DNA from 4 places in the Yersinia fenwicki genome. Region 1 is predicted to be linked to each of the others. Evidence: predicted binding sites of a transcription regulator. Region 1 holds the regulator's gene; each other region holds the start of a gene.

Region 1 (5,639 bases):
GGTGCCACTATTTGCGCGACGCCATCGCGATGTAGAATTGACCGAAGCAGGTAAAGTTTTTATTAAAGAATCGCGTGATGTTATCAAAAAAATGAATGACACACGTCGTCAATGTCAACAAGTGGCGAATGGCTGGCGTGGGCAATTAAATATCGTGGTCGATAAGATCGTCAAACCTCAGCGGAGCCGCCGTTTAGTGTTGGATTTTTATCGTCATTTTCCCGATATTGAATTGCGGGTGCGCTATGAAGTCTTTAACGGTGTTTGGGATGCGCTAGTGGATGGGCAAGCGGATATGGCCATTGGTGCGACTCGTGCCATCCCTGTTGGCGGGCGGTTTGTCTTTCGCGACATGGGTTTTCTGACCTGGCATTGTGTCGTGAGTGTTAATCATCCTTTAGCGCAGCTAACCGGGCCACTCAATGACGATCAGTTGCGGCCTTATCCCTCTCTTTGTTTAGAGGATACTGCACGAAATTTGCCGAAACGAGATGCATGGACGTTGGATAACCAGCAGCGATTAGTGGCGCCGGATTGGGCACCGGGCATAGACTGTTTGTGTGAGGGGTTATGTATTGGAATGGTACCCGCTCATATGGTGTCGCCCCTGATTGCACAAGGGAAACTGGTGGCACTAACACTCGCGGAACCATTACCTGCTAGCCCATGTTGCTTGACGTGGGAGCAGAATAACCATTCCCCAGCTCTAGCCTGGATGCTGGAATATTTGGGTGACAGTGTCACGTTAAATGATGAGTGGTTAAGAGATGATAAGGGCACAGATGATGAGATTTGGCAGAATTAGCAGCCGGTAACAGTGCGCTACCGGCAGACTAAGTATTTAGCGGCGATAATCGCGGAATGGACCATCAGCAACAGAGCGGCGTTCGACCAGCTTAGGATGTACCTCAATCGTTTGAGGGTCTTCACGTTTGCTGATAATTCTGTCGAGTAACATAGCAAAAGCCGTTTCACCCAATCGCTCTTTCGGCTGATGAATGGTGGTCAACGCCGGTGAGAAATAGCGGGCATTACGCACATTGTCATACCCGATCACTGAAATATCTTGTGGCACACGCAAGCCTAATTCATCTGCGGCGCATATCGCACCCATTGCCATAATATCGCCACCACAGAACACAGCAGTCGGACGATGCTTTTGTGTCAGAATTTGATGCATGGCTTTATAGCCGGATTCTGGCTCAAAATCACCTTGAACTACCCATTCTTCTCGCAGGGTGATATTGGCCTCCTCTAATGCTTTTAGGAAGCCCTGATGGCGACCGCCACCGGTATTACGCGATAACTGGCCGGGGATAGCCCCGATATCGCGGTGACCACGCTCAATAAGATAACGGCCAGCTAAATAACCGCCTTCGAATGCGTTATCAATAATCGAGTCGGTAAAATCGCCACGGGCGGTTCCCCAATCCATCACTACCATCGGAATATTGCGATAATCCTCTAACATTCCCAGTAACTGTTCCGGATATTCAGAACACATCACCAATAAGCCATCAACACGCTTTTGTGCCAGCATCGCCAAATAGGCTTTTTGTTTATCCAGATTATTATGAGAGTTACACAAAATCAGCGTGTAACCTTTGCTATAACAGCTATTTTCAACCGCTTCGATCACTTCAGCGAAATAGGGGGCTTCACTGGATGTCGCCAATAAGCCAATTGATTTAGTATGATTAACTTTCAAACTGCGCGCCACAGCACTCGGCGAATAATGCAGTTCTTTAATAGCCGCCCACACGGCAGCCTTGGTGTTTTCGGCGACGAAACGAGTTTTGTTGATAACGTGCGAAACGGTGGTAGTAGACACACCCGCGTGTTTGGCCACATCTTTAATCGTTGCCATAAAAAGAATGACTCCTAAGCTCACCTGTTACAGCAGGTAAGTATTATGTTAATCGTTTGCCTGCATGACTCGAACACCGCTCAGACAGAAACAATATAGTAGGCTGGAGAGCTAAGTCAGATGGTCGTCTGAGTGTATTTATTAGACGTTATTAGTCGGCATACAGTTATGAACTGCGAATTTTGGCTGATCTGAAGGAAAAGTGGAAGAGGTAATCAATGTTATAAAGTGCGTAATGAGGACAAGATTTTTTTTCTTAACTGTGGGAAAATAATTTAACGCACTAACTATGTGCCTTTACCTTACTATACTTTAAATAATTCGAGTGAGTGAACCTAGCCGACGCACATGCGACTTGAAGTATAACGAGTATAAAAATTAACCGACTGAGGAGTTCTTATGGATACCAATTTGAAAATGTCGCTGATTACGACTGTTGGTGCGCTGGCGATGATTATTGCCTTTAGCTTCGTAGCGGTCATGAATTAATTAAGCCGCGTGCCGGTGTGAAGTGATAAGTAGGGCGGTTAACCCGCCCTTAATTATTTCTGCTGGTAATGTGATTACACGGCGTCTTTTGCTTCTCGTCTTTTCAGGCTAAGTTTTTCTCAACAAAAGACCAATTCACCAATGCCCAGAAATTCTCCAGATATTTTGGTCGCGCATTACGATAATCAATATAGTAAGCGTGCTCCCACACATCTACGGTTAACAATGGCTTATCAGTTGTCGTCAGCGGTGTTGCCGCATTTGATGTGCTGACAATAGCTAACGTGCCATCCGCTTTCTTGACCAGCCAAGTCCAGCCCGCACCAAAGTTTTTCACCGCTGCATCAGTAAATTGCTCTTTAAATTCAGCAAAAGATCCAAAAGATCGATTAATGGCATCGGCGACTTTTCCGGTGGGTTCGCCACCGCCATTAGGTGACAAACAGTGCCAGTAAAAGGTGTGGTTCCAGACTTGAGCTGCATTGTTAAAAATACCGCCACTGGAGGTTTTGACAATCTCTTCCAAGGATTTACCTGCAAACTCAGTATCCTTGATCAGGTTATTGAGATTTACTACATAGGTGTTGTGGTGCTTGCCGTAATGGTATTCAAGCGTTTCAGCAGAAATGTGGGGTTCCAGTGCATTTTGTGCATAAGGTAATGCCGGTAATTCAAAAGACATAGCTCTCTCCTTTCGGGGTTGCTCAGGGTGTTTGCTCTTCAAATCCGAACGTTAGCTCACTAAGATGTGGTGAGGAGCGGTTAAAATCATAATTGTTGTAGTTTTATTATGGGTATTAATCTTAACAACTTTTAACAGGAATGACAGGTATAACCACACCATTTGATGGGATATTGGCTGTTTGGAGTTTGGCTGCTCTATAAGCACCCGATAGGGCTACCGGGTGCGAGGTTTGGCTTAGCGGATAGTTTTCGGCGTCACAACACGACGCGCACCGACATAATGATCTTGCCAGTAGTCGTTATCTAGCATGCTGATACGAATTTCTTCACCGGTGCGTGGTGACTGAATAAATTTACCGTTGCCCAAATAAACGCCGACATGATCAGCAACACCGCGATTAGCAATATTGAAGAAAACTAAATCACCACTTTCTAATTCAGCGCGCTTAACCGGTGCCGCATCACGCAAATGATACATTTCATTAGCTGTGCGTGGCATTTTTATTCTGATGACATCTTTATAGGCGTAGTAAATAAGCCCGCTGCAATCAAAACCAGTATTAGGGGAGGTGCCACCCCAGCGATAAGGTTTTCCCACTTGCTTCATCAGTTTGCTCATTGCGGTCTGCTTAGCATGCTGGTAGCGTTTTTTGTGCGCAGGACTGAGTTTTATTTTACTGTTTGCTACTAATTCGGTTGCGGCTTTACCTTGGGCTTTATTGCGATGACGGCCATAAGCTACTTTTTCGGTTTTTTTAACTGTCGCTTTTTTATTGCTAGCAGTTTTAATATTCGCGTTTTTGCTACTAGTGATTTTTTTGCTAGTAGGTCTACTGACTTCCTGTACCTTTTTCTTAATGGTTTTGCTGGCGGTAGCTGCCGTTTTCTTTTTATCGTTGTTGGTCGCTATTTTATTTGTCACATTTTTATTATTAGTTTTATTGCTATCAATTTTGGATTTTTTAGTACTTTTATCAGCTTTACGCTTTTTACGGTCATCAGGACTGGCCTGGCTGACTTGGCCTTTTTTTTGCTCAGCCGAGACGTGAGCCTGCGGCGACGCATGTGCGAGGTTTAGAAATAGCTGGGTAAACAGCAGCACAAACAGCGTAAGTATTAAACGCATAATAACGCTACCAACCTTGGCCCTGAAATGAATACGAAGAGTCACAGTATTGCCGAAACTCCGGATATAAAAAAGCAGAGAGCTACAGGATTTTAGTCGATATTGTGAGAAAACGTTAATGGCGTCGCAATTGTTGTTTTTTCACACGGCTAATGGACTTAAATCAACCATACGTCAACGAGTTAGTCGACCCGAATTTCTGGCATCTCTCAGTGAAGATAATAATGAAGGTAAGGGATCAAAAATGTTATTCTAAATGCACATATTTGTAGCTGATAATATAACCCACAACTCACCGAGTAAAACCCCTGCAAAAGATGGCGTTTTATTCCAGTGGTGACAGTCGCTACAATAGGCTGGACGCAATAATAAAATAGCCCTAATGGATAGGTTCTAAGTATTGTAGCCACTAAATGGCTTGAGGAAGCAAGAAATGACGACGATTGATAAAATTCAGCGCCAGATAGCAGAAAACCCAATCCTGCTTTACATGAAGGGCTCACCAAAGCTGCCAAACTGCGGTTTCTCTGCTCAGGCCGTACAGGCGCTATCTGCTTGTGGCGAGCGCTTTGCTTACGTTGATATTTTGCAGAATCCTGATATCCGTGCTGAGCTGCCAAAATACGCTAACTGGCCAACTTTCCCACAACTGTGGGTTGACGGCGAGTTAGTGGGTGGTTGCGACATCCTGATGGAAATGTATCAGCGTGGCGAACTGCAACAATTATTGAAAGAGACCGCAGATAAATACCGTACTGAAGAAGAAAAGCCTGCAGCAGAGTAATGAACTGCCAGCTTAGGTAATAAACAAAAAGGTGGCTCTCAGGCCACCTTTTTTAATAGTGAATTTGCAATTATTGACTTGAGTTAGGTTACTCAGATTCACCCGCTGGTACCGGCCAGCCACCCAATTTCTTCCAACGATTGACCAACTCACAGAATAATTTCGCCGTTTGCATTGTATCGTACAAAGCAGAGTGAGCCTGGCTGCTATCAAATGGAATACCGGCCGTCAGGCAAGCTTTTGCCAATACGGTTTGCCCGAGAACCAGCCCACTAAGCGCAGCGGTGTCGAAAGTGGCAAAGGGATGGAACGGATTACGCTTCAAGCTGGCGCGTTCTGCTGCGGCCATCACAAAGCTGTGATCAAAATGAGCATTATGCGCGACGATAATGGCGCGGTTACACCCTTGTTCTTTGAGCCCTTTGCGTACGGCTTTGAAAATAGCATGTAATGCATCATGCTCACTCACTGCGCCACGTAATGGATTCGTGGGGTCTATTCCATTAAATGCCAGCGCTTCGGGTTCCAGATTGGCACCTTCGAACGGATCTACATGGAAATGTAGCGTTTCATCAGGCAGCAGCCAACCATCCTTGTTCATTTGCAAGGTGACGGCAGCAATCTCTAATAATGCGTCAGTTTGAGCATTAAAACCGGCGGTTTCTACATCAATTACTACGGGATAATAC
Region 2 (5,639 bases), 940 kb from region 1:
CGCTGCTATGGGCGATCCTCGGGGGAATGGTGGTATTGGCGTTACTGTTAGGTGTGGTCGGATGGGGCGGTTTATTACTATTACGCCGTCTGACGGTCACTCGCCTGTCATTGCGGCTGGCTATTAACCGCTTACTGCGCCAACCTTGGATGACTTTGACCCAACTGGCCGCATTCTCTCTTTCATTTATGCTGTTGGCGCTGTTATTGGTGCTGCGCGGGGATCTTTTGGATCGCTGGCAACAACAGTTGCCACCAGATAGCCCGAATTACTTTTTGCTGAATATGACGCCGCAACAGGTGCCGCAAGTTACGGAGTTTCTCACGCAGCATCAGATAACGCCATCGACTTTCTATCCAATTGTCCGAGTGCGTTTGAGTGAGATTAATCAGCAACTGGCGACTGAGCGAGTCGCAGAAGATGCACCCGGCGGTGAGGCGGTTAATCGGGAGCTGAATTTGACCTGGCAGCAGGATTTGCCAGCGCATAATATTTTGACCGCAGGCCAATGGCCACCTAAGGCGGATGAGGTATCGATAGAGCAGGGGATTGCTGACAGGTTGGGCATTAAAATCGGCGATAAACTGATATTCAGTGGCGATACGCAGTCATTTGGTGCCACGGTAAGCAGTGTTCGTCAAGTGGACTGGGAAAGTCTGCGGCCTAATTTTTACTTTATTTTCCCGCCGGGCGCTCTGGATGGGCAACCACAAACCTGGCTGACCAGCTTCCGTTATCACGGTGACGGGGAGATTTTGACGCAATTGAATCGCCAGTTCCCGACTCTCAGCTTGCTGGATATCGGGGCGATGTTGAAACAGGTTGGGCAAGTGCTGCAACAGGTGAGCCGGGCGTTGGAAGTGATGGTGGTATTGGTGATTATCTGTGGCACCTTACTGCTATTAGCGCAGGTACAAGTCGGTATGCGCCAGCGCCGTCAGGAACTGGTGGTTTACCGGACACTTGGCGCAAGTAAACGGTTACTGCGAGGCACATTGTGGTGGGAGTTTGCGTTATTGGGGCTGGTGGCGGGGCTGGCGGCAGCCATGGGTGCCGAAGCCGCACTTTGGGCATTACAACGGCTAGTGTTTGATTTCCCGTGGCAGCCAAACTGGGTCATGTGGTGGTTATTACCACTGGTATCGGCCTTGTTGCTGTCACTGTGTGGTGGTTGGTTAGGGGCTAGATTATTGCGGGGACGGGCGCTGTTCCGCAGTTATTAGAATATCCTTCTTCCTTGACGTTGCAGCGTTGTTGGCGGCTCTCGTTCACCCGAATCACTGACTTGTGTCAGCTCATCGGGATTTGCTCGTTTGCCGCCTAGCTGCAATGCCAATTACTTTGGGTATTGATCGAAATTAGTTACAGTTTAGCTTGCGCCCAGCGTAGGGCGTTTTGGTATTCCCCCGGTAACAGCGGGGCCAGTGCCGCCAAGGCGGTGCTCAATGCCGCACCATCTGGATCATTTAAATTCAAATGACCCACTTTGCGGCCTTCGCGCACTTCTTTTTCATACCAATGCAGATGCACCAAGGGCAGTGACAGCCACTCGGTATTCACTGGTGTACCAATCAGATTGACCATTGCAGACGGAGTATTGACCACCGGCGTTGGCAGCGGTAAATCCAAAATAGCGCGCAGATGCAGCTCGAACTGGCTGATAGACGCGCCATTTTGTGTCCAATGCCCACTATTATGCACCCGGGGTGCCAGCTCATTGATTAGCAAACTGTCGCCGACGATAAAGCATTCCATCGCCATCACACCAATATAATTCAGCTTATCCATAATGGCAGACAGTATTTTTTCTGCTTGCTGCTGTAGTTTGCTATTGGGTTGTGGCAACGCCACACTCATGCGCAGGATGCCATCTTCATGCAGATTATGGGTGAGTGGATAAAAGACCGATTGACCTTGATGGCTGCGCGCGCCGACCAGTGAAACCTCGCCAGAAAAGTTTATACCCTGCTCGACAATACATTCGCCGTAAGCATCGGCGGGTAAATTCTCTTGTTCACCGGTGCGTAAACGCCACTGACCTCGACCGTCATAACCGCCAACCCGGCGTTTTATGATGGCTAATTCACCCAGCGTGGCAAAAATGTGCGGCCATTCGCTGGCGCTTGCCAATAATTGCCAGGGAGCGGTCGCCAGATTCAGGCTATCGAGCAATTGCTTTTGCGTCAGACGATCAGCCAACTGAGGAAAAATATTGCGGTTAACGAAAGCTGTGTGGGTGGCGAGTTCGCGGGTTAAAGCCGTTTCCGGCCAGCGCTCAATTTCGGCGGTAATCACACTATTCTGATAGGGCACGGCTTCTGGCTCGGCATCTAAACCCACCGGATAAACAGCAATACCTAGCGGCTCACCGGCCTGACGTAGCATGCGCCCTAACTGACCATTTCCTAATACACAAACAGGTTTCATGCTTCCACCCGCGGATCTGGATTATCTAACACTTCGTCGGTTTGGCTTGTACGCCAATCAGCTAAACGAGCAGCCAATTCAGTATCATGCAGTGCCAGTATTTGTGCCGCCAGCAAGGCTGCATTCGCCGCCCCCGCTTTACCAATCGCCAGTGTTCCCACAGGAATACCGCGCGGCATCTGCACGATGGAATACAGGCTATCGACACCACTTAATGCTGCGCTTTGCACCGGTACACCTAGGACGGGCACCAGTGTTTTAGCTGCCAGCATACCCGGTAAGTGAGCGGCACCACCCGCGCCTGCAATAATGACATGTAAACCATTGGCTTCGGCTTGTTCAGCAAAACTGAATAGCTTGTCAGGGGTTCGGTGCGCGGAAACAACTTCAACATGAAACGGGACATTGAGCGTGGTGAGCACGTCGGCGGCGAAATGCATGGTGGCCCAGTCACTCTTGGACCCCATTACGATAGCGATTTTAACCCCGGCTGGATAAGCCGAATCGAGGTTAGCTCCCATGAGTGTAAAGCTCCTGTGATTGCGCAAGCGTCGGCCAGAGCGATTTCTATAAATCGTGACTGGCGAAGAGGGCGTAGAGCATATCATGAGCTACAGGCAAGGAAAACGGTTGCGTAGCTGCTTTTAGCGGGTTTTATCAGTTTTTTATCGTGGGTCATGGGGTAAAACGTGAAGGCTAAAACGGGAATTTAATCAATTCAACCTTATCAGCCGTGACTTTAACCATTGAGCCTTCAACATGCCAGGCGCCCAAAACCACCCGGTGTGCGGTTGTCGATGCTAATTCAGCAGTATGAACAGCAGGGCGATGGGTATGCCCATGAATCATCCAACTGACATTATTCCGCTCGAAAGTCTCAACTACCGCGTGTGGATTTACATCCATAATCAGTTGCGATTTACCGCTATTATTTTGTTGGCTTTGATTGCGCATATAAGCAGCAATGCGCAATCGAAAGCGCAGTGGCAGCCATAAGAATAATTTTTGGATCACTGGGTTGTGTACTCGACGTCGAAAATGTTGATAGTCAGCATCATCAGTACACAGAGTATCGCCATGTAAAATAACGATTTTATGGCCATATAAATCAACAACTTTTTCTTCCGGTAGCAGAGTCATACCGCTTTCAAAAGCAAAGCGTTTACCGAGTAGAAAATCACGATTGCCGTGGATAAAGTAGCAAGGCACGCCGTATTGTTGGAGTGATTTTAATGCTGCGGCAATTTGTCGATACAGCGGTTCGGGATCATCATCGCCAATCCAGGATTCGAATAAATCACCTAGGATATATAACGCGTCAGCATGAATTGCTTCACGCTGGATAAAATGCAGGAAACCGGCAGTGATTGCCGGTTCCTGAACGCTAAGATGCAAATCTGCAATAAAAAGCGTGCTCATTAAGCAGTTATTACTCGCTAACAGTAACGCTTTGAATGATCACATCTTCTTTTGGCACATCTTGATGCATACCGCTGCGACCGGTAGCAACGTTTTTGATTTTATCAACTACGTCCAGACCTTCAGTCACTTCAGCAAATACGCAGTAACCCCAACCATCCGGGCGTTCTGAACGGAAGTTCAGGAAGTCATTGTCTGCAACGTTAATAAAGAACTGAGCAGTGGCAGAGTGTGGATCGTTAGTACGCGCCATCGCCAGAGTGCCACGGGTATTTTTCAAACCGTTGTTGGCTTCGTTCTTGATCGGAGCATCAGTCGTTTTCTGGTTCATGCCTGGCTCAAAACCACCGCCCTGAATCATGAAACCATCGATAACACGGTGGAAGATAGTGTTATCATAGAAACCTTTACGGCAGTAGTTCAGGAAGTTTTCAACGGTAACCGGCGCTTTATCCGCGAAGGTGTTGATGACGATATCGCCGTGATTAGTATGAATAGTGACCATAATAATGTTCCTGCTAGTGTAATAAGTGTATTCACAAATGAGTCGTGACTCTTTAGACGGCTCTTATATCATATAAGCGGGATTGAGTCAGCACTCGAAACGCCGCCAGGATAGGCGAAAAAGTGCTGTACCATGAGCTGATTTGCCGCATAATCTGATGATATCTTTTTAAACCATGCGTTTCGCAAAAACAAAAACTACGGAATGTCCCGATGCTAAAGATTTTTAATACACTGAGTCGCCAAAAAGAGGAATTCAAGCCTATTCATGCCGGTAAAATTGGCATGTACGTATGCGGGATCACCATTTATGACCTGTGTCACATTGGGCATGGGCGTACTTTTGTCGCTTTCGACGTCGTTGCACGTTATTTGCGTTATTTAGGTTACTCTCTGACATATGTCCGCAACGTGACAGACGTTGACGACAAAATTATCAAACGCGCCATTGAAAACAATGAAACTTGTGAACAATTGACCACACGCATGTTGGCTGAAATGCATAAAGATTTTGATGCATTGAACCTTCAACGCCCGGATTTAGAACCTCGTGCTACCCATCATATCCCTGAAATTATTGAGCTGACCGAGCGCTTGATCGCCCGCAACCATGCTTATGTGGCTGCCAATGGGGATGTTATGTTTTCTGTTGAAAGTGATCCAGATTACGGTGTGTTGTCGCGCCAGGATTTGGATCAGTTGCAGGCGGGTGCACGTGTTGAAGTGGCTGATGTAAAACGTAACCCGATGGATTTCGTGCTGTGGAAAATGTCTAAACCGGGTGAACCTAGCTGGGAATCACCTTGGGGGCCGGGCCGTCCTGGTTGGCATATTGAATGTTCTGCAATGAACGGTAAGCAGCTTGGTGCGCATTTCGATATTCACGGTGGTGGTTCTGATTTAATGTTCCCGCACCATGAAAATGAGATTGCACAATCTACCTGTGCGCATGATGGCCCATATGTTAATTACTGGATGCATTCCGGTATGGTAATGATCGACAAAGAAAAAATGTCGAAATCACTGAACAATTTCTTCACTATCCGTGATGTGCTGGCGTATTACGATGCGGAAACTGTGCGCTATTTTCTGATGTCTGGCCATTATCGTAGCCAACTTAATTATAGCGAAGAAAACCTCAAGCAAGCGCGTGCATCATTAGAGCGTTTATATACTGCGCTGCGCGGTACTGATGAGAATGCAACGCCTGCGGGTGGTGCTGAGTTTGAAGCACGTTTCCGTGCGGCAATGGATGATGACTTCAATACTCCAGAGGCCTACTCGGTGCT
Region 3 (5,639 bases), 1.1 Mb from region 1:
GCATGGTCTTCCAGCGGCCGAATCCTTTCCCAAAATCTATTTATGAGAATGTGGTTTATGGTCTACGTTTGCAGGGGATCCGTGATAGGCGAGTATTGGATGATGCCGTCGAGCGCTCATTACGCGCTGCTGCCTTGTGGCATGAAGTTAAAGACCGATTGCGCGAAAATGCTTTTCGCCTCTCCAGTGGTCAACAGCAGCGCTTAGTGATAGCCCGGGCTATTGCCATTGAGCCGGAAGTGTTATTGCTCGATGAGCCGACCTCGGCGTTAGACCCTATTTCGACATTAACCATTGAAGAGTTAATTACCGAATTAAAACAGCAGTATACCGTAGTCTTAGTGACCCATAATATGCAGCAGGCGGCCAGGGTTTCAGATTACACCGCGTTTATCCATCAAGGAGGGTTGGTGGAATATAACGCTACTGATGCGTTATTTACTTCACCACATCAGCGGCGTACAGAAGATTATATTACTGGGCGCTATGGTTGATGGCATTTGGGTGAAATTGACGCTGAAGCAGTTTGGATTGCTACAGCGTCAATGATCTCATTATCGGCTAAGCACTCTTTATCGATGGTGTCTTATATTTCGCCAAATATTGCGGCTGGAAAATACACATACGTATTGCAGTGCGGTATTCACCATTGATAAAGAACTCTTGTTTTAACTCGCCTTCTAATTCAAAGCCTAATTTACTGTAGATATGAATAGCTTTCTCATTTTCTTTATCGACAATCAAATATAGCTTATACAAGTTTAGGACGGAAAAGCCGTATTCCATTGCTAATCTTGCCGCTGCACCGGCATAACCTTTGCCTTGATGGGCTGGGTCGATAATAATCTGAAATTCAGCGCGGCGGTGAATGTGGTTAATTTCAACTAACTCAACCAGACCGACTTTGGTGCCCTGGCTTTCAATAATAAAGCGGCGCTCGCTCTGATCATGGATATGTTTATCATACAGATCAGACAGCTCGACGAAAGCCTCATAAGGTTCTTCAAACCAATAACGCATAACACTGGCATTATTATCTAACTGATGGACAAACGGCAGATCATCCCGTTCCAGAGGGCGTAACCGGACGCTGCTAGTGGTAGACATGCTTATTCCTCATATGACGACAGCGGCTGCTGCCTTCAAAATTATACTATTAGTGTAAGGGGTAAGCACAAGGGAATTAAAAAAGGCGCTCACCTTAAAATGGCAGCGCCTTTAATTAATATTGACTAACTTATTCACTCAGCCGCATAACCTTGTGTGGGTAAGCGTTTATCATCCAGCCAGGCGGCATTATCACGCATTGCCAGACGGCCATCAGTAAACCAGCCGACCACTAACGGGTAAATGCTATGCTCTTGAGTTTGTACTCTCAACATGATATCCGCTTCGCTATCATCACTAAAAATCGGGACGTTAGCTTGCAGGATGACCGGGCCGCCATCCAGTTCTTCTGTGACAAAGTGCACTGAGGTGCCGTGTTCCTGGTCGCCGTTTTCCAATGCTTGACGATGGGTATGCAAGCCGGGGTATTTCGGCAGCAGAGAGGGATGAATATTCAACATCCGCCCAGCATAATGCTGAACAAATTCCGGGCTGAGAATACGCATATAGCCCGCCAGTACCAGTAAGTCAGGCTGATACTGATCAATAGCTTGCGCTAATGCTAAATCAAAACTGGCGCGATCGGCATAAGCCTTGGCATCCAGAGCATGATGCGCAATACCCGCCAATTCAGCTCGCTCTAGCCCATAAGCATCAGGATTATTACTGAAAACAGCACTAATCTCGCCTGAAATACGCCCTTGTTGTTGGGCGTCTATCAGTGCCTGTAAATTACTGCCTTGGCCGGAGACCAATACCACTATCTTTTTCATAATACCCTTCGTACTTGAAGTTGCAGGGAGAATTATCAATATTACGGATTGATAATGACTTGCTCTGCACCATCAGTCGCCGCAGCGATAACACCGATTTTCCAGGCTTTTTCACCGGATGCGGTCAGCAACTCAACCGCTTTGTCTGCCAGTTCAGCGGGGAGCGCAACAACCATACCGACGCCGCAGTTAAAGGTACGGTACATTTCGTGGCGGCTGACATTACCGGCTTGCTGTAACCAGCTAAACACCGCTGGCCACTGCCAGCTAGCTTCATCAATCACTGCCTGAGTCCCTTGCGGCAATACGCGCGGGATATTCTCCCAGAAGCCACCACCGGTAAGGTGAGCAATCGCATGGACATCAAGTTGTTCAATTAAGCTTAGAATTGATTTTACGTAGATTTTGGTCGGTTCCAGTAGATGGTCAGCCAGAGATTTACCTTCCAATTGGGTCTGTTCTGGATTGGTTTGGCTGACTTCCAGAATTTTACGCACCAAAGAGTAGCCGTTAGAGTGCGGGCCGCTGGCCCCTAACGCCACCAGCGCATCACCTGGCGCAACTTTGCTGCCATCAATAATTTCTGATTTTTCGACTACGCCAACACAGAAACCGGCAACGTCATAATCTTCGCCGTGATACATCCCTGGCATTTCGGCGGTTTCACCCCCGACCAGCGCACAACCTGATTGCTTACACCCTTCGGCAATCCCGGTAATCACACTGGCGGCAGTATCCACATCCAGTTTACCGGTGGCAAAGTAGTCAAGGAAGAACAGTGGCTCTGCGCCTTGAACCACCAGGTCGTTAACACACATAGCGACTAAATCGATACCGATGGTATCGTGACGTTTCAGGTCCATCGCCAGACGCAGCTTGGTGCCGACGCCGTCGGTGCCTGAAACCAGAATAGGTTCACGGTATTTTTGTGGCAAAGCGCACAGGGCACCGAAGCCACCCAATCCCCCCATCACTTCTGGGCGACGAGTCTGTTTAACCACACCTTTTATGCGATCAACAAGGTCATTGCCGGCATCAATATCTACACCTGCGTCTTTATAGCTGAGAGAGGTTTTGTTGGTCACTGCGAGGTCCCCACGGCGGTTGGCGGTTTAAAGAAAACGCGACAATTCTAACAGCGGAGGCAAACGTTTGCGAGTGGCTTGTGATATCACTCCGATTTTTAGCCTTCTTGACTTAATAATGATTTTCTATTGATCTGAATCAGGCTATTGATTGTGGCGTTCAAAAAAAAAGGCGGTATAATCTCGCGATTTTTTTGGCCGCCAGTCGCCTAACCAGGAGAAAAATAATGAAGATCGTTGAGGTGAAACACCCGCTAGTAAAACATAAACTTGGTTTGATGCGTGAGAATGATATCAGTACGAAGCGTTTTCGCGAGTTAGCGTCTGAAGTGGGAAGTTTGCTGACTTACGTAGCGACCGCCGATCTGGAAACTGAAAAAGTCACCATCGAGGGTTGGAACGGGCCGGTTGAGATTGAACAGATTAAGGGTAAGAAAATTACCGTAGTCCCTATTCTGCGTGCTGGTTTGGGCATGATGGAAGGGGTATTGGAAAATGTGCCTAGTGCGCGCATCAGTGTGGTGGGTGTCTATCGTGATGAAGCGACTTTAAAGCCGGTGCCTTACTTCCAAAAGCTGGTGTCAAATATCGATGAGCGCATGGCGCTGGTGGTTGATCCGATGCTGGCAACCGGTGGTTCGATGATTGCAACCATTGACTTGCTCAAGAACGCGGGTTGTAAGAGTATTAAGGTATTGGTATTGGTTGCCGCTCCTGAAGGTATCAAAGCGCTGGAAGCCGCTCACCCAGATGTCGAGCTGTACACGGCTTCTATCGATCAAGGCCTGAATGAACACGGCTACATTATCCCTGGATTGGGTGATGCCGGTGATAAGATTTTCGGAACCAAATAAAAGGTCACCCCATTATGCTATTCGCTTGCCATTTTGAACCAGGGCAGTGCTCGAAATCCTCACGTACTACGTGTACGCTCTGGTTTCTGTGCGCTGTCCGTGTCCAAACTGCCTGCGCTCATTACCGCATACTGGAATAACCTTTAGATAGCCGACTCGATAGTCGGCTTTTTTTTGAATAATTTTCAGCATTCAACACAACACCATATAACTTTCATTAGAGGATAGAGAAAATGAGCCGTCGCACCATTGGCGTCAGCGAGCGCCCACCGCTGCTCCAGACGATCCCCCTGAGTTTCCAACATTTATTCGCAATGTTTGGTGCCACTGTTTTAGTTCCTATTCTGTTTAAAATTAACCCGGCGACGGTGCTGCTGTTTAACGGTATCGGAACCTTGCTTTACTTATTCATTTGTAAGGGAAAAATTCCTGCTTATCTCGGTTCTAGTTTTGCCTTTATTTCGCCAGTATTGCTATTACTGCCATTGGGTTACGAAGTCGCCTTGGGCGGTTTTATCATGTGCGGTGTGTTGTTCTGTCTGGTGGCATTGATTGTAAAAAAAGCCGGTACCGGTTGGTTGAATGTCCTATTTCCACCTGCAGCAATGGGAGCGATTGTTGCGGTTATCGGCCTTGAATTGGCTGGCGTAGCTGCGGGGATGGCGGGGCTGTTGCCTGCCGAAGGGGTGACAGTCGATTCTACCACCATCATTATTTCAATGGTGACCTTAGGTGTGACCATTCTAGGGTCAGTGTTATTCCGTGGTTTCTTTGCCATTATCCCTATTCTGATTGGGGTGCTGGTCGGTTATGCCTTGTCATTCGTTATGGGGGTGGTTGATTTGACTCCTATTCGTGATGCTCACTGGTTTGCCTTGCCGACATTTTATACTCCACGTTTTGAGTGGTTTGCCATTCTGACTATCTTGCCCGCGGCATTGGTGGTGATTGCCGAGCATATTGGGCATTTGGTGGTCACAGCAAATATTGTGAAAAAAGATTTGATTCGTGACCCTGGCCTGCATCGTTCGATGTTTGCTAATGGTATTTCGACGGTTATTTCAGGTTTCTTCGGTTCGACACCGAATACCACTTACGGTGAAAATATCGGCGTTATGGCGATCACCCGTGTTTACAGTACTTGGGTTATCGGTGGTGCAGCGATTCTGGCAATTATGCTCTCTTGTGTCGGTAAATTGGCCGCTGCGATTCAGGCAGTGCCAGTGCCGGTTATGGGGGGCGTCTCACTGCTGCTGTACGGAGTTATTGCCGCATCAGGTATTCGCGTATTGATCGAGTCAAAAGTCGACTATAACAAAGCACAAAACCTGATCTTAACCTCTGTCATCCTGATAATTGGGGTGAGCGGTGCGAAAGTGAATATTGGTGCCACGGAGCTGAAAGGCATGGCACTGGCGACAGTCGTGGGTATCGGCCTGAGCCTGTTGTTCAAAGTAATTAGCTTAATTCGCACCGAAGAAGAAATTATCGAGGCGGGAGAAGACGAGCCTGCGCTTAAGTAAAAGTGCGATCTGGTCGAACTGTATTTGTCAGTTCGGCCAGTTTTTTACCTAAGGACAGGTTTTTATGCTGTTGTCATTTTTTGTGGTAAACTTGCCACGTTTTCCCGCCCGTTTTGTTGGTTGAGGTGCTTCTGAATACGCCGGCACAGCTTTCACTGCCACTCTATCTTCCCGATGATGAAACTTTTGCCAGTTTTTATCCGGGGGAGAACCCGTCCCTATTAGCGGCGATCCAGTCTGCAGTTCATCAGTCTCATGGCAGTTATATCTATTTTTGGTCGCGCGAAGGCGGTGGCC
Region 4 (5,639 bases), 2.1 Mb from region 1:
TCCTGATTGTCAGGTCGCTATACTTGTAACTAACCTATTGCTGCACAACATAATTTTATAATTTCTCTTTTTCTAAATGCTATTTAACCAAGTTATCTTTTGCAATAGTAATGCAACCATAGGGTTCCAAGGATGGAGCCTGAATATCAAACGCGGCATGCGTTCCTTTCCGTTATACCTTTATTTTGGCATCAACCCCGTTTAGTAATTATTCTCATTTACTCTCTTGACTCTGGAGTTGACTCCAAGGTGTAGAGTGCATCCATACCGGCAAAATCCTGTATACCTTTTACATTCTGTCCAGGAGGTACCATGCATTCACATTCCGAACATCGACACTCAACAGATACACATAATCACTGTGGCTGTGGTCATGAACATGCGAAAAAACAAACAGGTTGCAGCAGCCAGCCCGCTGCCAATATTAGTCATGACAGCTCGAATTCAGTGAGTGAGCATTCACACCAAGAGGGAGGATGCTGTAGTCAGAGTAGCCATACCGATGACGGCGATGAGGAAAGCGACAGGCTAGCTAACGCAACACCCGCGGGTAGCCAGCGTTTTAGTTGGCAAGTGAAAGGGATGGATTGCCCAAGCTGCGCACGTAAAATTGAAAATGCAGTCAGTAACCTGGTCGGAATTGAAAATGTAAAAGTTCTGTTTGCTACTGAAAAACTGGTAGTCGATGCCCGTTCAGACATTCGCCCCCAAGTTCAGCAGGCCGTCATACAGGCAGGGTTCAATTTGGTCGATACTCAGACCCCTACCGCGGGCAAAAACACTGGGTCAGAGTCACGTTTTCGCGAATATCTACCAATTGCATTATTAACCACGCTAATGCTCCTCAGTTGGGGAATCTCTTTATTCAGCGTAGAGCTGAGCGAATTAGCCTTTACCGTGACCACAATTGTCGGCTTGATTCCGATTGTCACTAAAGCCTGGAAACTTATTCGCTCCGGCACACCATTTGCGATTGAAACCTTGATGAGCGTCGCGGCTATTGGCGCGATGTTTATTGGCGCAACCGCTGAAGCGGCTATGGTATTGCTGCTGTTTATGGTCGGCGAGTTACTCGAATCTTATGCAGCAAACCGCGCGCGCCGTGGCGTGAGCGCCCTGATGGCACTGGTACCTGAAGAAGCATTACTACTTAAGGACGGTGAGCGCAGGCGGGTTCCGGTTGCCAGCTTGCGCCCTGGCGATACTATTGAAATCTCACCTGGGGGCCGTTTGCCCGCAGATGCGGAATTAATGACTCCATTTGCCAGTTTCGATGAAAGTGCTCTCACTGGCGAATCTGTTCCGGTTGAACGCGTGCAAGGTGAAAAAGTTGCTGCAGGAAGCTTGTCAGTCGATCGCGCGACCGAAATGCGGGTTATCTCTGAGCCGGGTAATAATGCCATTGACCGTATTTTACAACTCATTGAATTAGCAGAAGAACGCCGTGCGCCTATTGAGCGTTATATTGACCGTTTCAGCCGTATCTATACACCTGCCATTATGTTTCTCTCAGCATTGGTAATACTCGTTCCGCCTTTGGCTTTCGCCGCGCCTTGGGAAACCTGGATATACCGTGGCCTGACATTACTGTTGATCGGTTGCCCATGTGCATTAGTCATTTCTACTCCAGCAGCCATCACCTCAGCACTGGCTGCGGCAACGCGGCGCGGAGCGTTGATTAAAGGTGGTGCGGCGCTTGAGCAGCTTGGTCGAATTCAAACTGTCGCTTTTGATAAAACTGGCACGCTGACTGAAGGTAAGCCACAAGTCACTGATATCCTACCTGTTTCCGGTGAGAGTGAAGCTCGTCTGTTGTCACTGGCCGCAGCAGTCGAAGCAGGTTCGCATCATCCTCTGGCTGTCGCTATCATGCAGCGAGCGCAACAGAATACTCAGATGCTGCCACTCGCCGAAGAACGACGTGCGCTGGCTGGCATTGGCGTTGAAGGCATAGTTAACGGGTTGGTAGTTCGTGTCAGCGCACCCAGTAAAATATCGCCAGAGTTATTAACCACCGAGTGGCTCGCGCAGTTCGATGAGCTGGAAAGTAGTGGAAAAACAGCTGTCGCCGTGCTGGAAAATGAGAAATTTATGGGTGCCGTGGCGCTGCGAGACACTTTACGTACCGATGCCAAACAAGCCATTGATGCACTGAAAAAGTTGGGAATTCAAGGTGTGATGCTAACCGGTGATAACCCTCGTGCAGCGGCGGCCATTGCCGGTGAACTGGGAATTGATTACCGCGCTGGATTATTACCGGCAGATAAAGTGCAGGCTGTTATGGCACTGAATGCAACACACCCAACAGTGATGGTTGGCGATGGTATTAATGATGCTCCCGCCATGAAAGCGGCCAGCATAGGCATTGCGATGGGCAGCGGCACTGATGTGGCCCTGGAGACAGCCGATGCGGCATTGACTCATAATCGGCTGACCGGGCTGGCGGAAATCATTTTGTTATCACGAGCTGCCAACGCCAATATTCGCCAGAACATTACTATCGCATTAGGGCTAAAAGGTATTTTCCTGGTGACCACATTGCTGGGTTTGACAGGTTTATGGCTAGCCGTATTAGCCGACTCCGGCGCAACCGCCTTGGTAACAGCAAACGCGCTGAGATTATTACGCAAGCGGGATATTTGACGACAAGGGCGAAGCGGCTTTTTACTCCGCCTTTGCCCCTTTTTTGACCAGATAGCGATAAGGCGTCTGCCCGGTATCTTGTGCCAGCAACTGATGGTCCATAAAGCGGCAAAAACCGGGAATGTCACGGGTTGTGGCGGGATCGTCAGCAATAATAAGCAGAGTTTGACCGTCCTCCATATGCCGGACGGTTTTACGCACCATCATCACTGGCTCGGGGCAGCGCAAACCCAGTGCATCAAGTGTTTTATCCGGATTGGCAAAAATATCGGTCATTGCGGTTCTCTTGTGTGTCAGTCAACAGGCTAATAGCAAAAATGTAAGCAGGCTTACGAAGCGAGATAGTTTACTCCGCCGGTTTTTAGGTGCAAGTGGCACAATCGCTTTCGTGAAAAGGCCATCGTTTGCGCTAAAATTAACCATTGCATTCGTTGCGCAAACGCGTATTATGCCGCGCGTCGCAGAAATCGCGACACATTATGTTTGGGTTCCCTCACCCCAATAACCAAAAAGGTCACATTTATGTTTTCGTTTACTGCCCAACAGCGGATGACCGCTTTGGTATGGCTGTCGCTATTCCATATTGTCATCATCACCTCCAGCAACTATCTGGTGCAATTACCGATATCTATCTTCGGTTTTCACACTACATGGGGGGCTTTTACCTTTCCATTTATCTTTTTAGCTACCGACCTGACCGTGCGGATTTTTGGTGCTCCTCTGGCGCGCCGGATTATTCTTTCCGTCATGGTGCCTGCTTTGCTTATTTCGTATCTGATTTCAGCCCTGTTCTATCAGGGAAGTTGGCAAGGATTCCCGGCATTGAGTAGCTTTAATCTGTTTGTTGCGCGCATCGCCGCTGCCAGCTTTATGGCCTATGTACTTGGTCAAATTCTTGATGTTCAAGTCTTTAACCGCCTTCGTCAGCGCAGTGCATGGTGGGTTGCTCCAACCGCTGCCATGTTTTTTGGCAATATCAGCGACACTATGGCGTTCTTCTTTATTGCTTTCTATCGCAGTTCTGATCCTTTCATGGCAGCAAACTGGGTGGAAATCGCCTTGGTAGATTATAGCTTTAAGCTACTGATTTGCATGTTATTTTTCTTACCTGCTTATGGTGTTATGCTCAATGTATTGCTGAAATACTTTGCCCGGAAGACCGAGCAGCAAACGCTAATGCAGACGAACACCGCTGAACAATAGATTGCTTTTAGCGTCTGAATAAGGTGCGATAATGCTATTCATCATTGATAAGGGATTCCCATGCATAAAATAACCAAGTTTCTTGCTGTTGGCCTGCTGGTTGTAGGATTAAGTGCCTGCGATAGCGGCAGCGATAACAATGTGGGCCAACCAGTCAGCTTGTTAGAAGGTAAAGTCGCATTCAGTTTGCCAGCGGATTTATCTGACCAAAGCGGGAAAATGGGTAGTCAGGCTAACAACATGCACGTTTACGCCAACAAAACTGGCGATAAAGCGGTTATCGTGATTTTAGGTGATGATACTAATGAAGCTTTGAATGTGTTGACTGATCGCCTGGCCGAGCAACAGCGTGCCCGCGATGCCAATCTACAAGTCGTAACAAATAAAGCGATTAAGGTCGATGGGCATCCTTTCCAGCAATTGGATAGTATTATTACCAGCGGTGGTCAGAAAGCCTATTCATCCGTGTTGATGGGGCATGTTGATAACCATCTGATGACAATACAAATTACTCTGCCAGCCGACAATCAGCAGCAAGCACAAACAGAAGCTGAATCTATTATCAGTACCTTGAAGCTGAAATAGAATTCCTTGAAGGAGGTTATTGGTAACCCCTTCAAGGACAAAAGAAAATCCACAAGGTCATTGGAACCACAGGTAGGCAGCCAGCAAACAACAAATCGGTCGGGAACCGATTTGAACAGCATTTATGCTAGCCCGTAGGGTGAGCCTCAAGGATGAGGCTCATTAATCCCGATGAGCTGACACCAGTCAGTGATTCGGGTGAGTACGCGCAGCTAACACCCCTGTGGCGTCAAGGACAAAGGGGATTTAGTGCTTGTGCTAATAAGGTAATCGGATGCTCGCACTTCTTGCTGGTCGACATTTCTATCTGCCATTTACAGGTTTCGCAGTCGGTAATCACCAAATCAACACCGCTTTCTTCGATTTGTTGGAATAACGATGCCCCAATTCCTTGTGATGTCGCGTAGTTCTCTGATTTAAAACCATATGTTCCGGCAATCCCGCAACATTGAGAATCCAATACCACCAGCTCAATACCCGGAATGCGCTGTAATAACGCCAGGGTATAAGCTGTCCAGCCCATTTTTTCCATATGACAAGGTGTGTGATAGGCAATGCGCAGCGGTTTGTTTTGGTTTGAGAGCAACGGTTTTAACGGTAATTCGCGCCCTTGATCCAATAATCGGTAAAGGTAGCGAGTCGCCAGTTCTACTCTGTCGCGAACGGGTGCGGTATCGACATCCAGCAAATGCGGATACTCATCGCGCAATGTAAAAGTACAGCTTGATGAGGTGGCGACCACCGGAATATCTCGATCAATCACAGCATCAGTCAGGGACTCCAAATTCACTCGCGCCTGTTTTTTCGCCTGTTCGATAAATCCATTCACAATCAGCGGTACACCGCAGCATTTCTCGCGTTTAAGTAATTGAACGCCGATATTCATCGCATTGAATACACTGACTAAGTCTTTGCCCAATTGCGGATGGTTGTAGTTAACAAAACAACCATGGAAAAACGCCACCTGCTCAGCATATTGCTGCTGTTTCTCAGCTTGTTTGCGATACCAGCGGCGGAATGTGCCAAACGAGTATTTTGGTAACTCGCGTCGATGGTCAATTTTCAGCGCTTTATCCAGCAAGACCCGCACCGGTTTTAACCCCGTGACCGCATTGATGACCGGAGCAAATGGCGTTGATAAAGTCCCCATGATATCAGTGTGACTGAGGATAGCATCGCGCAGCTTGGGCTTATTGCTGCTGTAACTG

The links. The regulator PurR, encoded in region 1, represses purine synthesis genes. The targets are predictions, from matches to a motif close to CANGCAAACGTTTGCNTG.
Positions count from the first base shown of each region.
Region 2: purE (5-(carboxyamino)imidazole ribonucleotide mutase) is a predicted target of PurR. The motif match lies at 3,047-3,064, and genes of this name have one in related genera.
Region 3: purM (phosphoribosylformylglycinamidine cyclo-ligase) is a predicted target of PurR. The motif match lies at 3,022-3,039, and genes of this name have one in related genera.
Region 4: tusA (sulfurtransferase TusA) is a predicted target of PurR. The motif match lies at 3,037-3,054, and genes of this name have one in related genera.

Region 1 covers NZ_CP170755.1:2,330,280-2,335,918, reverse strand. Annotated here, with positions in the region: gene punR (DNA-binding transcriptional activator PunR) at 1-805, shown strand, start outside; gene purR (HTH-type transcriptional repressor PurR) at 842-1,867, opposite strand; gene ACF3VQ_RS10765 (YnhF family membrane protein) at 2,267-2,356, shown strand; gene sodB (superoxide dismutase [Fe]) at 2,460-3,038, opposite strand; gene ACF3VQ_RS10755 (C40 family peptidase) at 3,276-4,166, opposite strand; gene ACF3VQ_RS10750 (Grx4 family monothiol glutaredoxin) at 4,600-4,950, shown strand; gene rnt (ribonuclease T) at 5,039-5,639, opposite strand, start outside.
Region 2 covers NZ_CP170755.1:3,272,758-3,278,396, reverse strand. Annotated here, with positions in the region: gene ybbP (putative ABC transporter permease subunit YbbP) at 1-1,223, shown strand, start outside; gene purK (5-(carboxyamino)imidazole ribonucleotide synthase) at 1,363-2,427, opposite strand; gene purE (5-(carboxyamino)imidazole ribonucleotide mutase) at 2,424-2,948, opposite strand; gene ACF3VQ_RS14995 (UDP-2,3-diacylglucosamine diphosphatase) at 3,124-3,846, opposite strand; gene ppiB (peptidylprolyl isomerase B) at 3,857-4,351, opposite strand; gene cysS (cysteine--tRNA ligase) at 4,564-5,639, shown strand, end outside.
Region 3 covers NZ_CP170755.1:1,279,365-1,285,003, forward strand. Annotated here, with positions in the region: gene pstB (phosphate ABC transporter ATP-binding protein PstB) at 1-494, shown strand, start outside; gene speG (spermidine N1-acetyltransferase) at 562-1,107, opposite strand; gene purN (phosphoribosylglycinamide formyltransferase) at 1,242-1,880, opposite strand; gene purM (phosphoribosylformylglycinamidine cyclo-ligase) at 1,922-2,965, opposite strand; gene upp (uracil phosphoribosyltransferase) at 3,193-3,819, shown strand; gene uraA (uracil permease) at 4,053-5,342, shown strand; gene hda (DnaA inactivator Hda) at 5,468-5,639, shown strand, end outside.
Region 4 covers NZ_CP170755.1:4,395,977-4,401,615, forward strand. Annotated here, with positions in the region: gene ACF3VQ_RS19920 (lysoplasmalogenase) at 1-29, shown strand, start outside; gene ACF3VQ_RS19925 (zinc/cadmium/mercury/lead-transporting ATPase) at 313-2,643, shown strand; gene tusA (sulfurtransferase TusA) at 2,665-2,919, opposite strand; gene ACF3VQ_RS19935 (7-cyano-7-deazaguanine/7-aminomethyl-7-deazaguanine transporter) at 3,166-3,846, shown strand; gene ACF3VQ_RS19940 (DcrB family lipoprotein) at 3,907-4,431, shown strand; gene glpC (anaerobic glycerol-3-phosphate dehydrogenase subunit GlpC) at 4,661-5,639, opposite strand, start outside.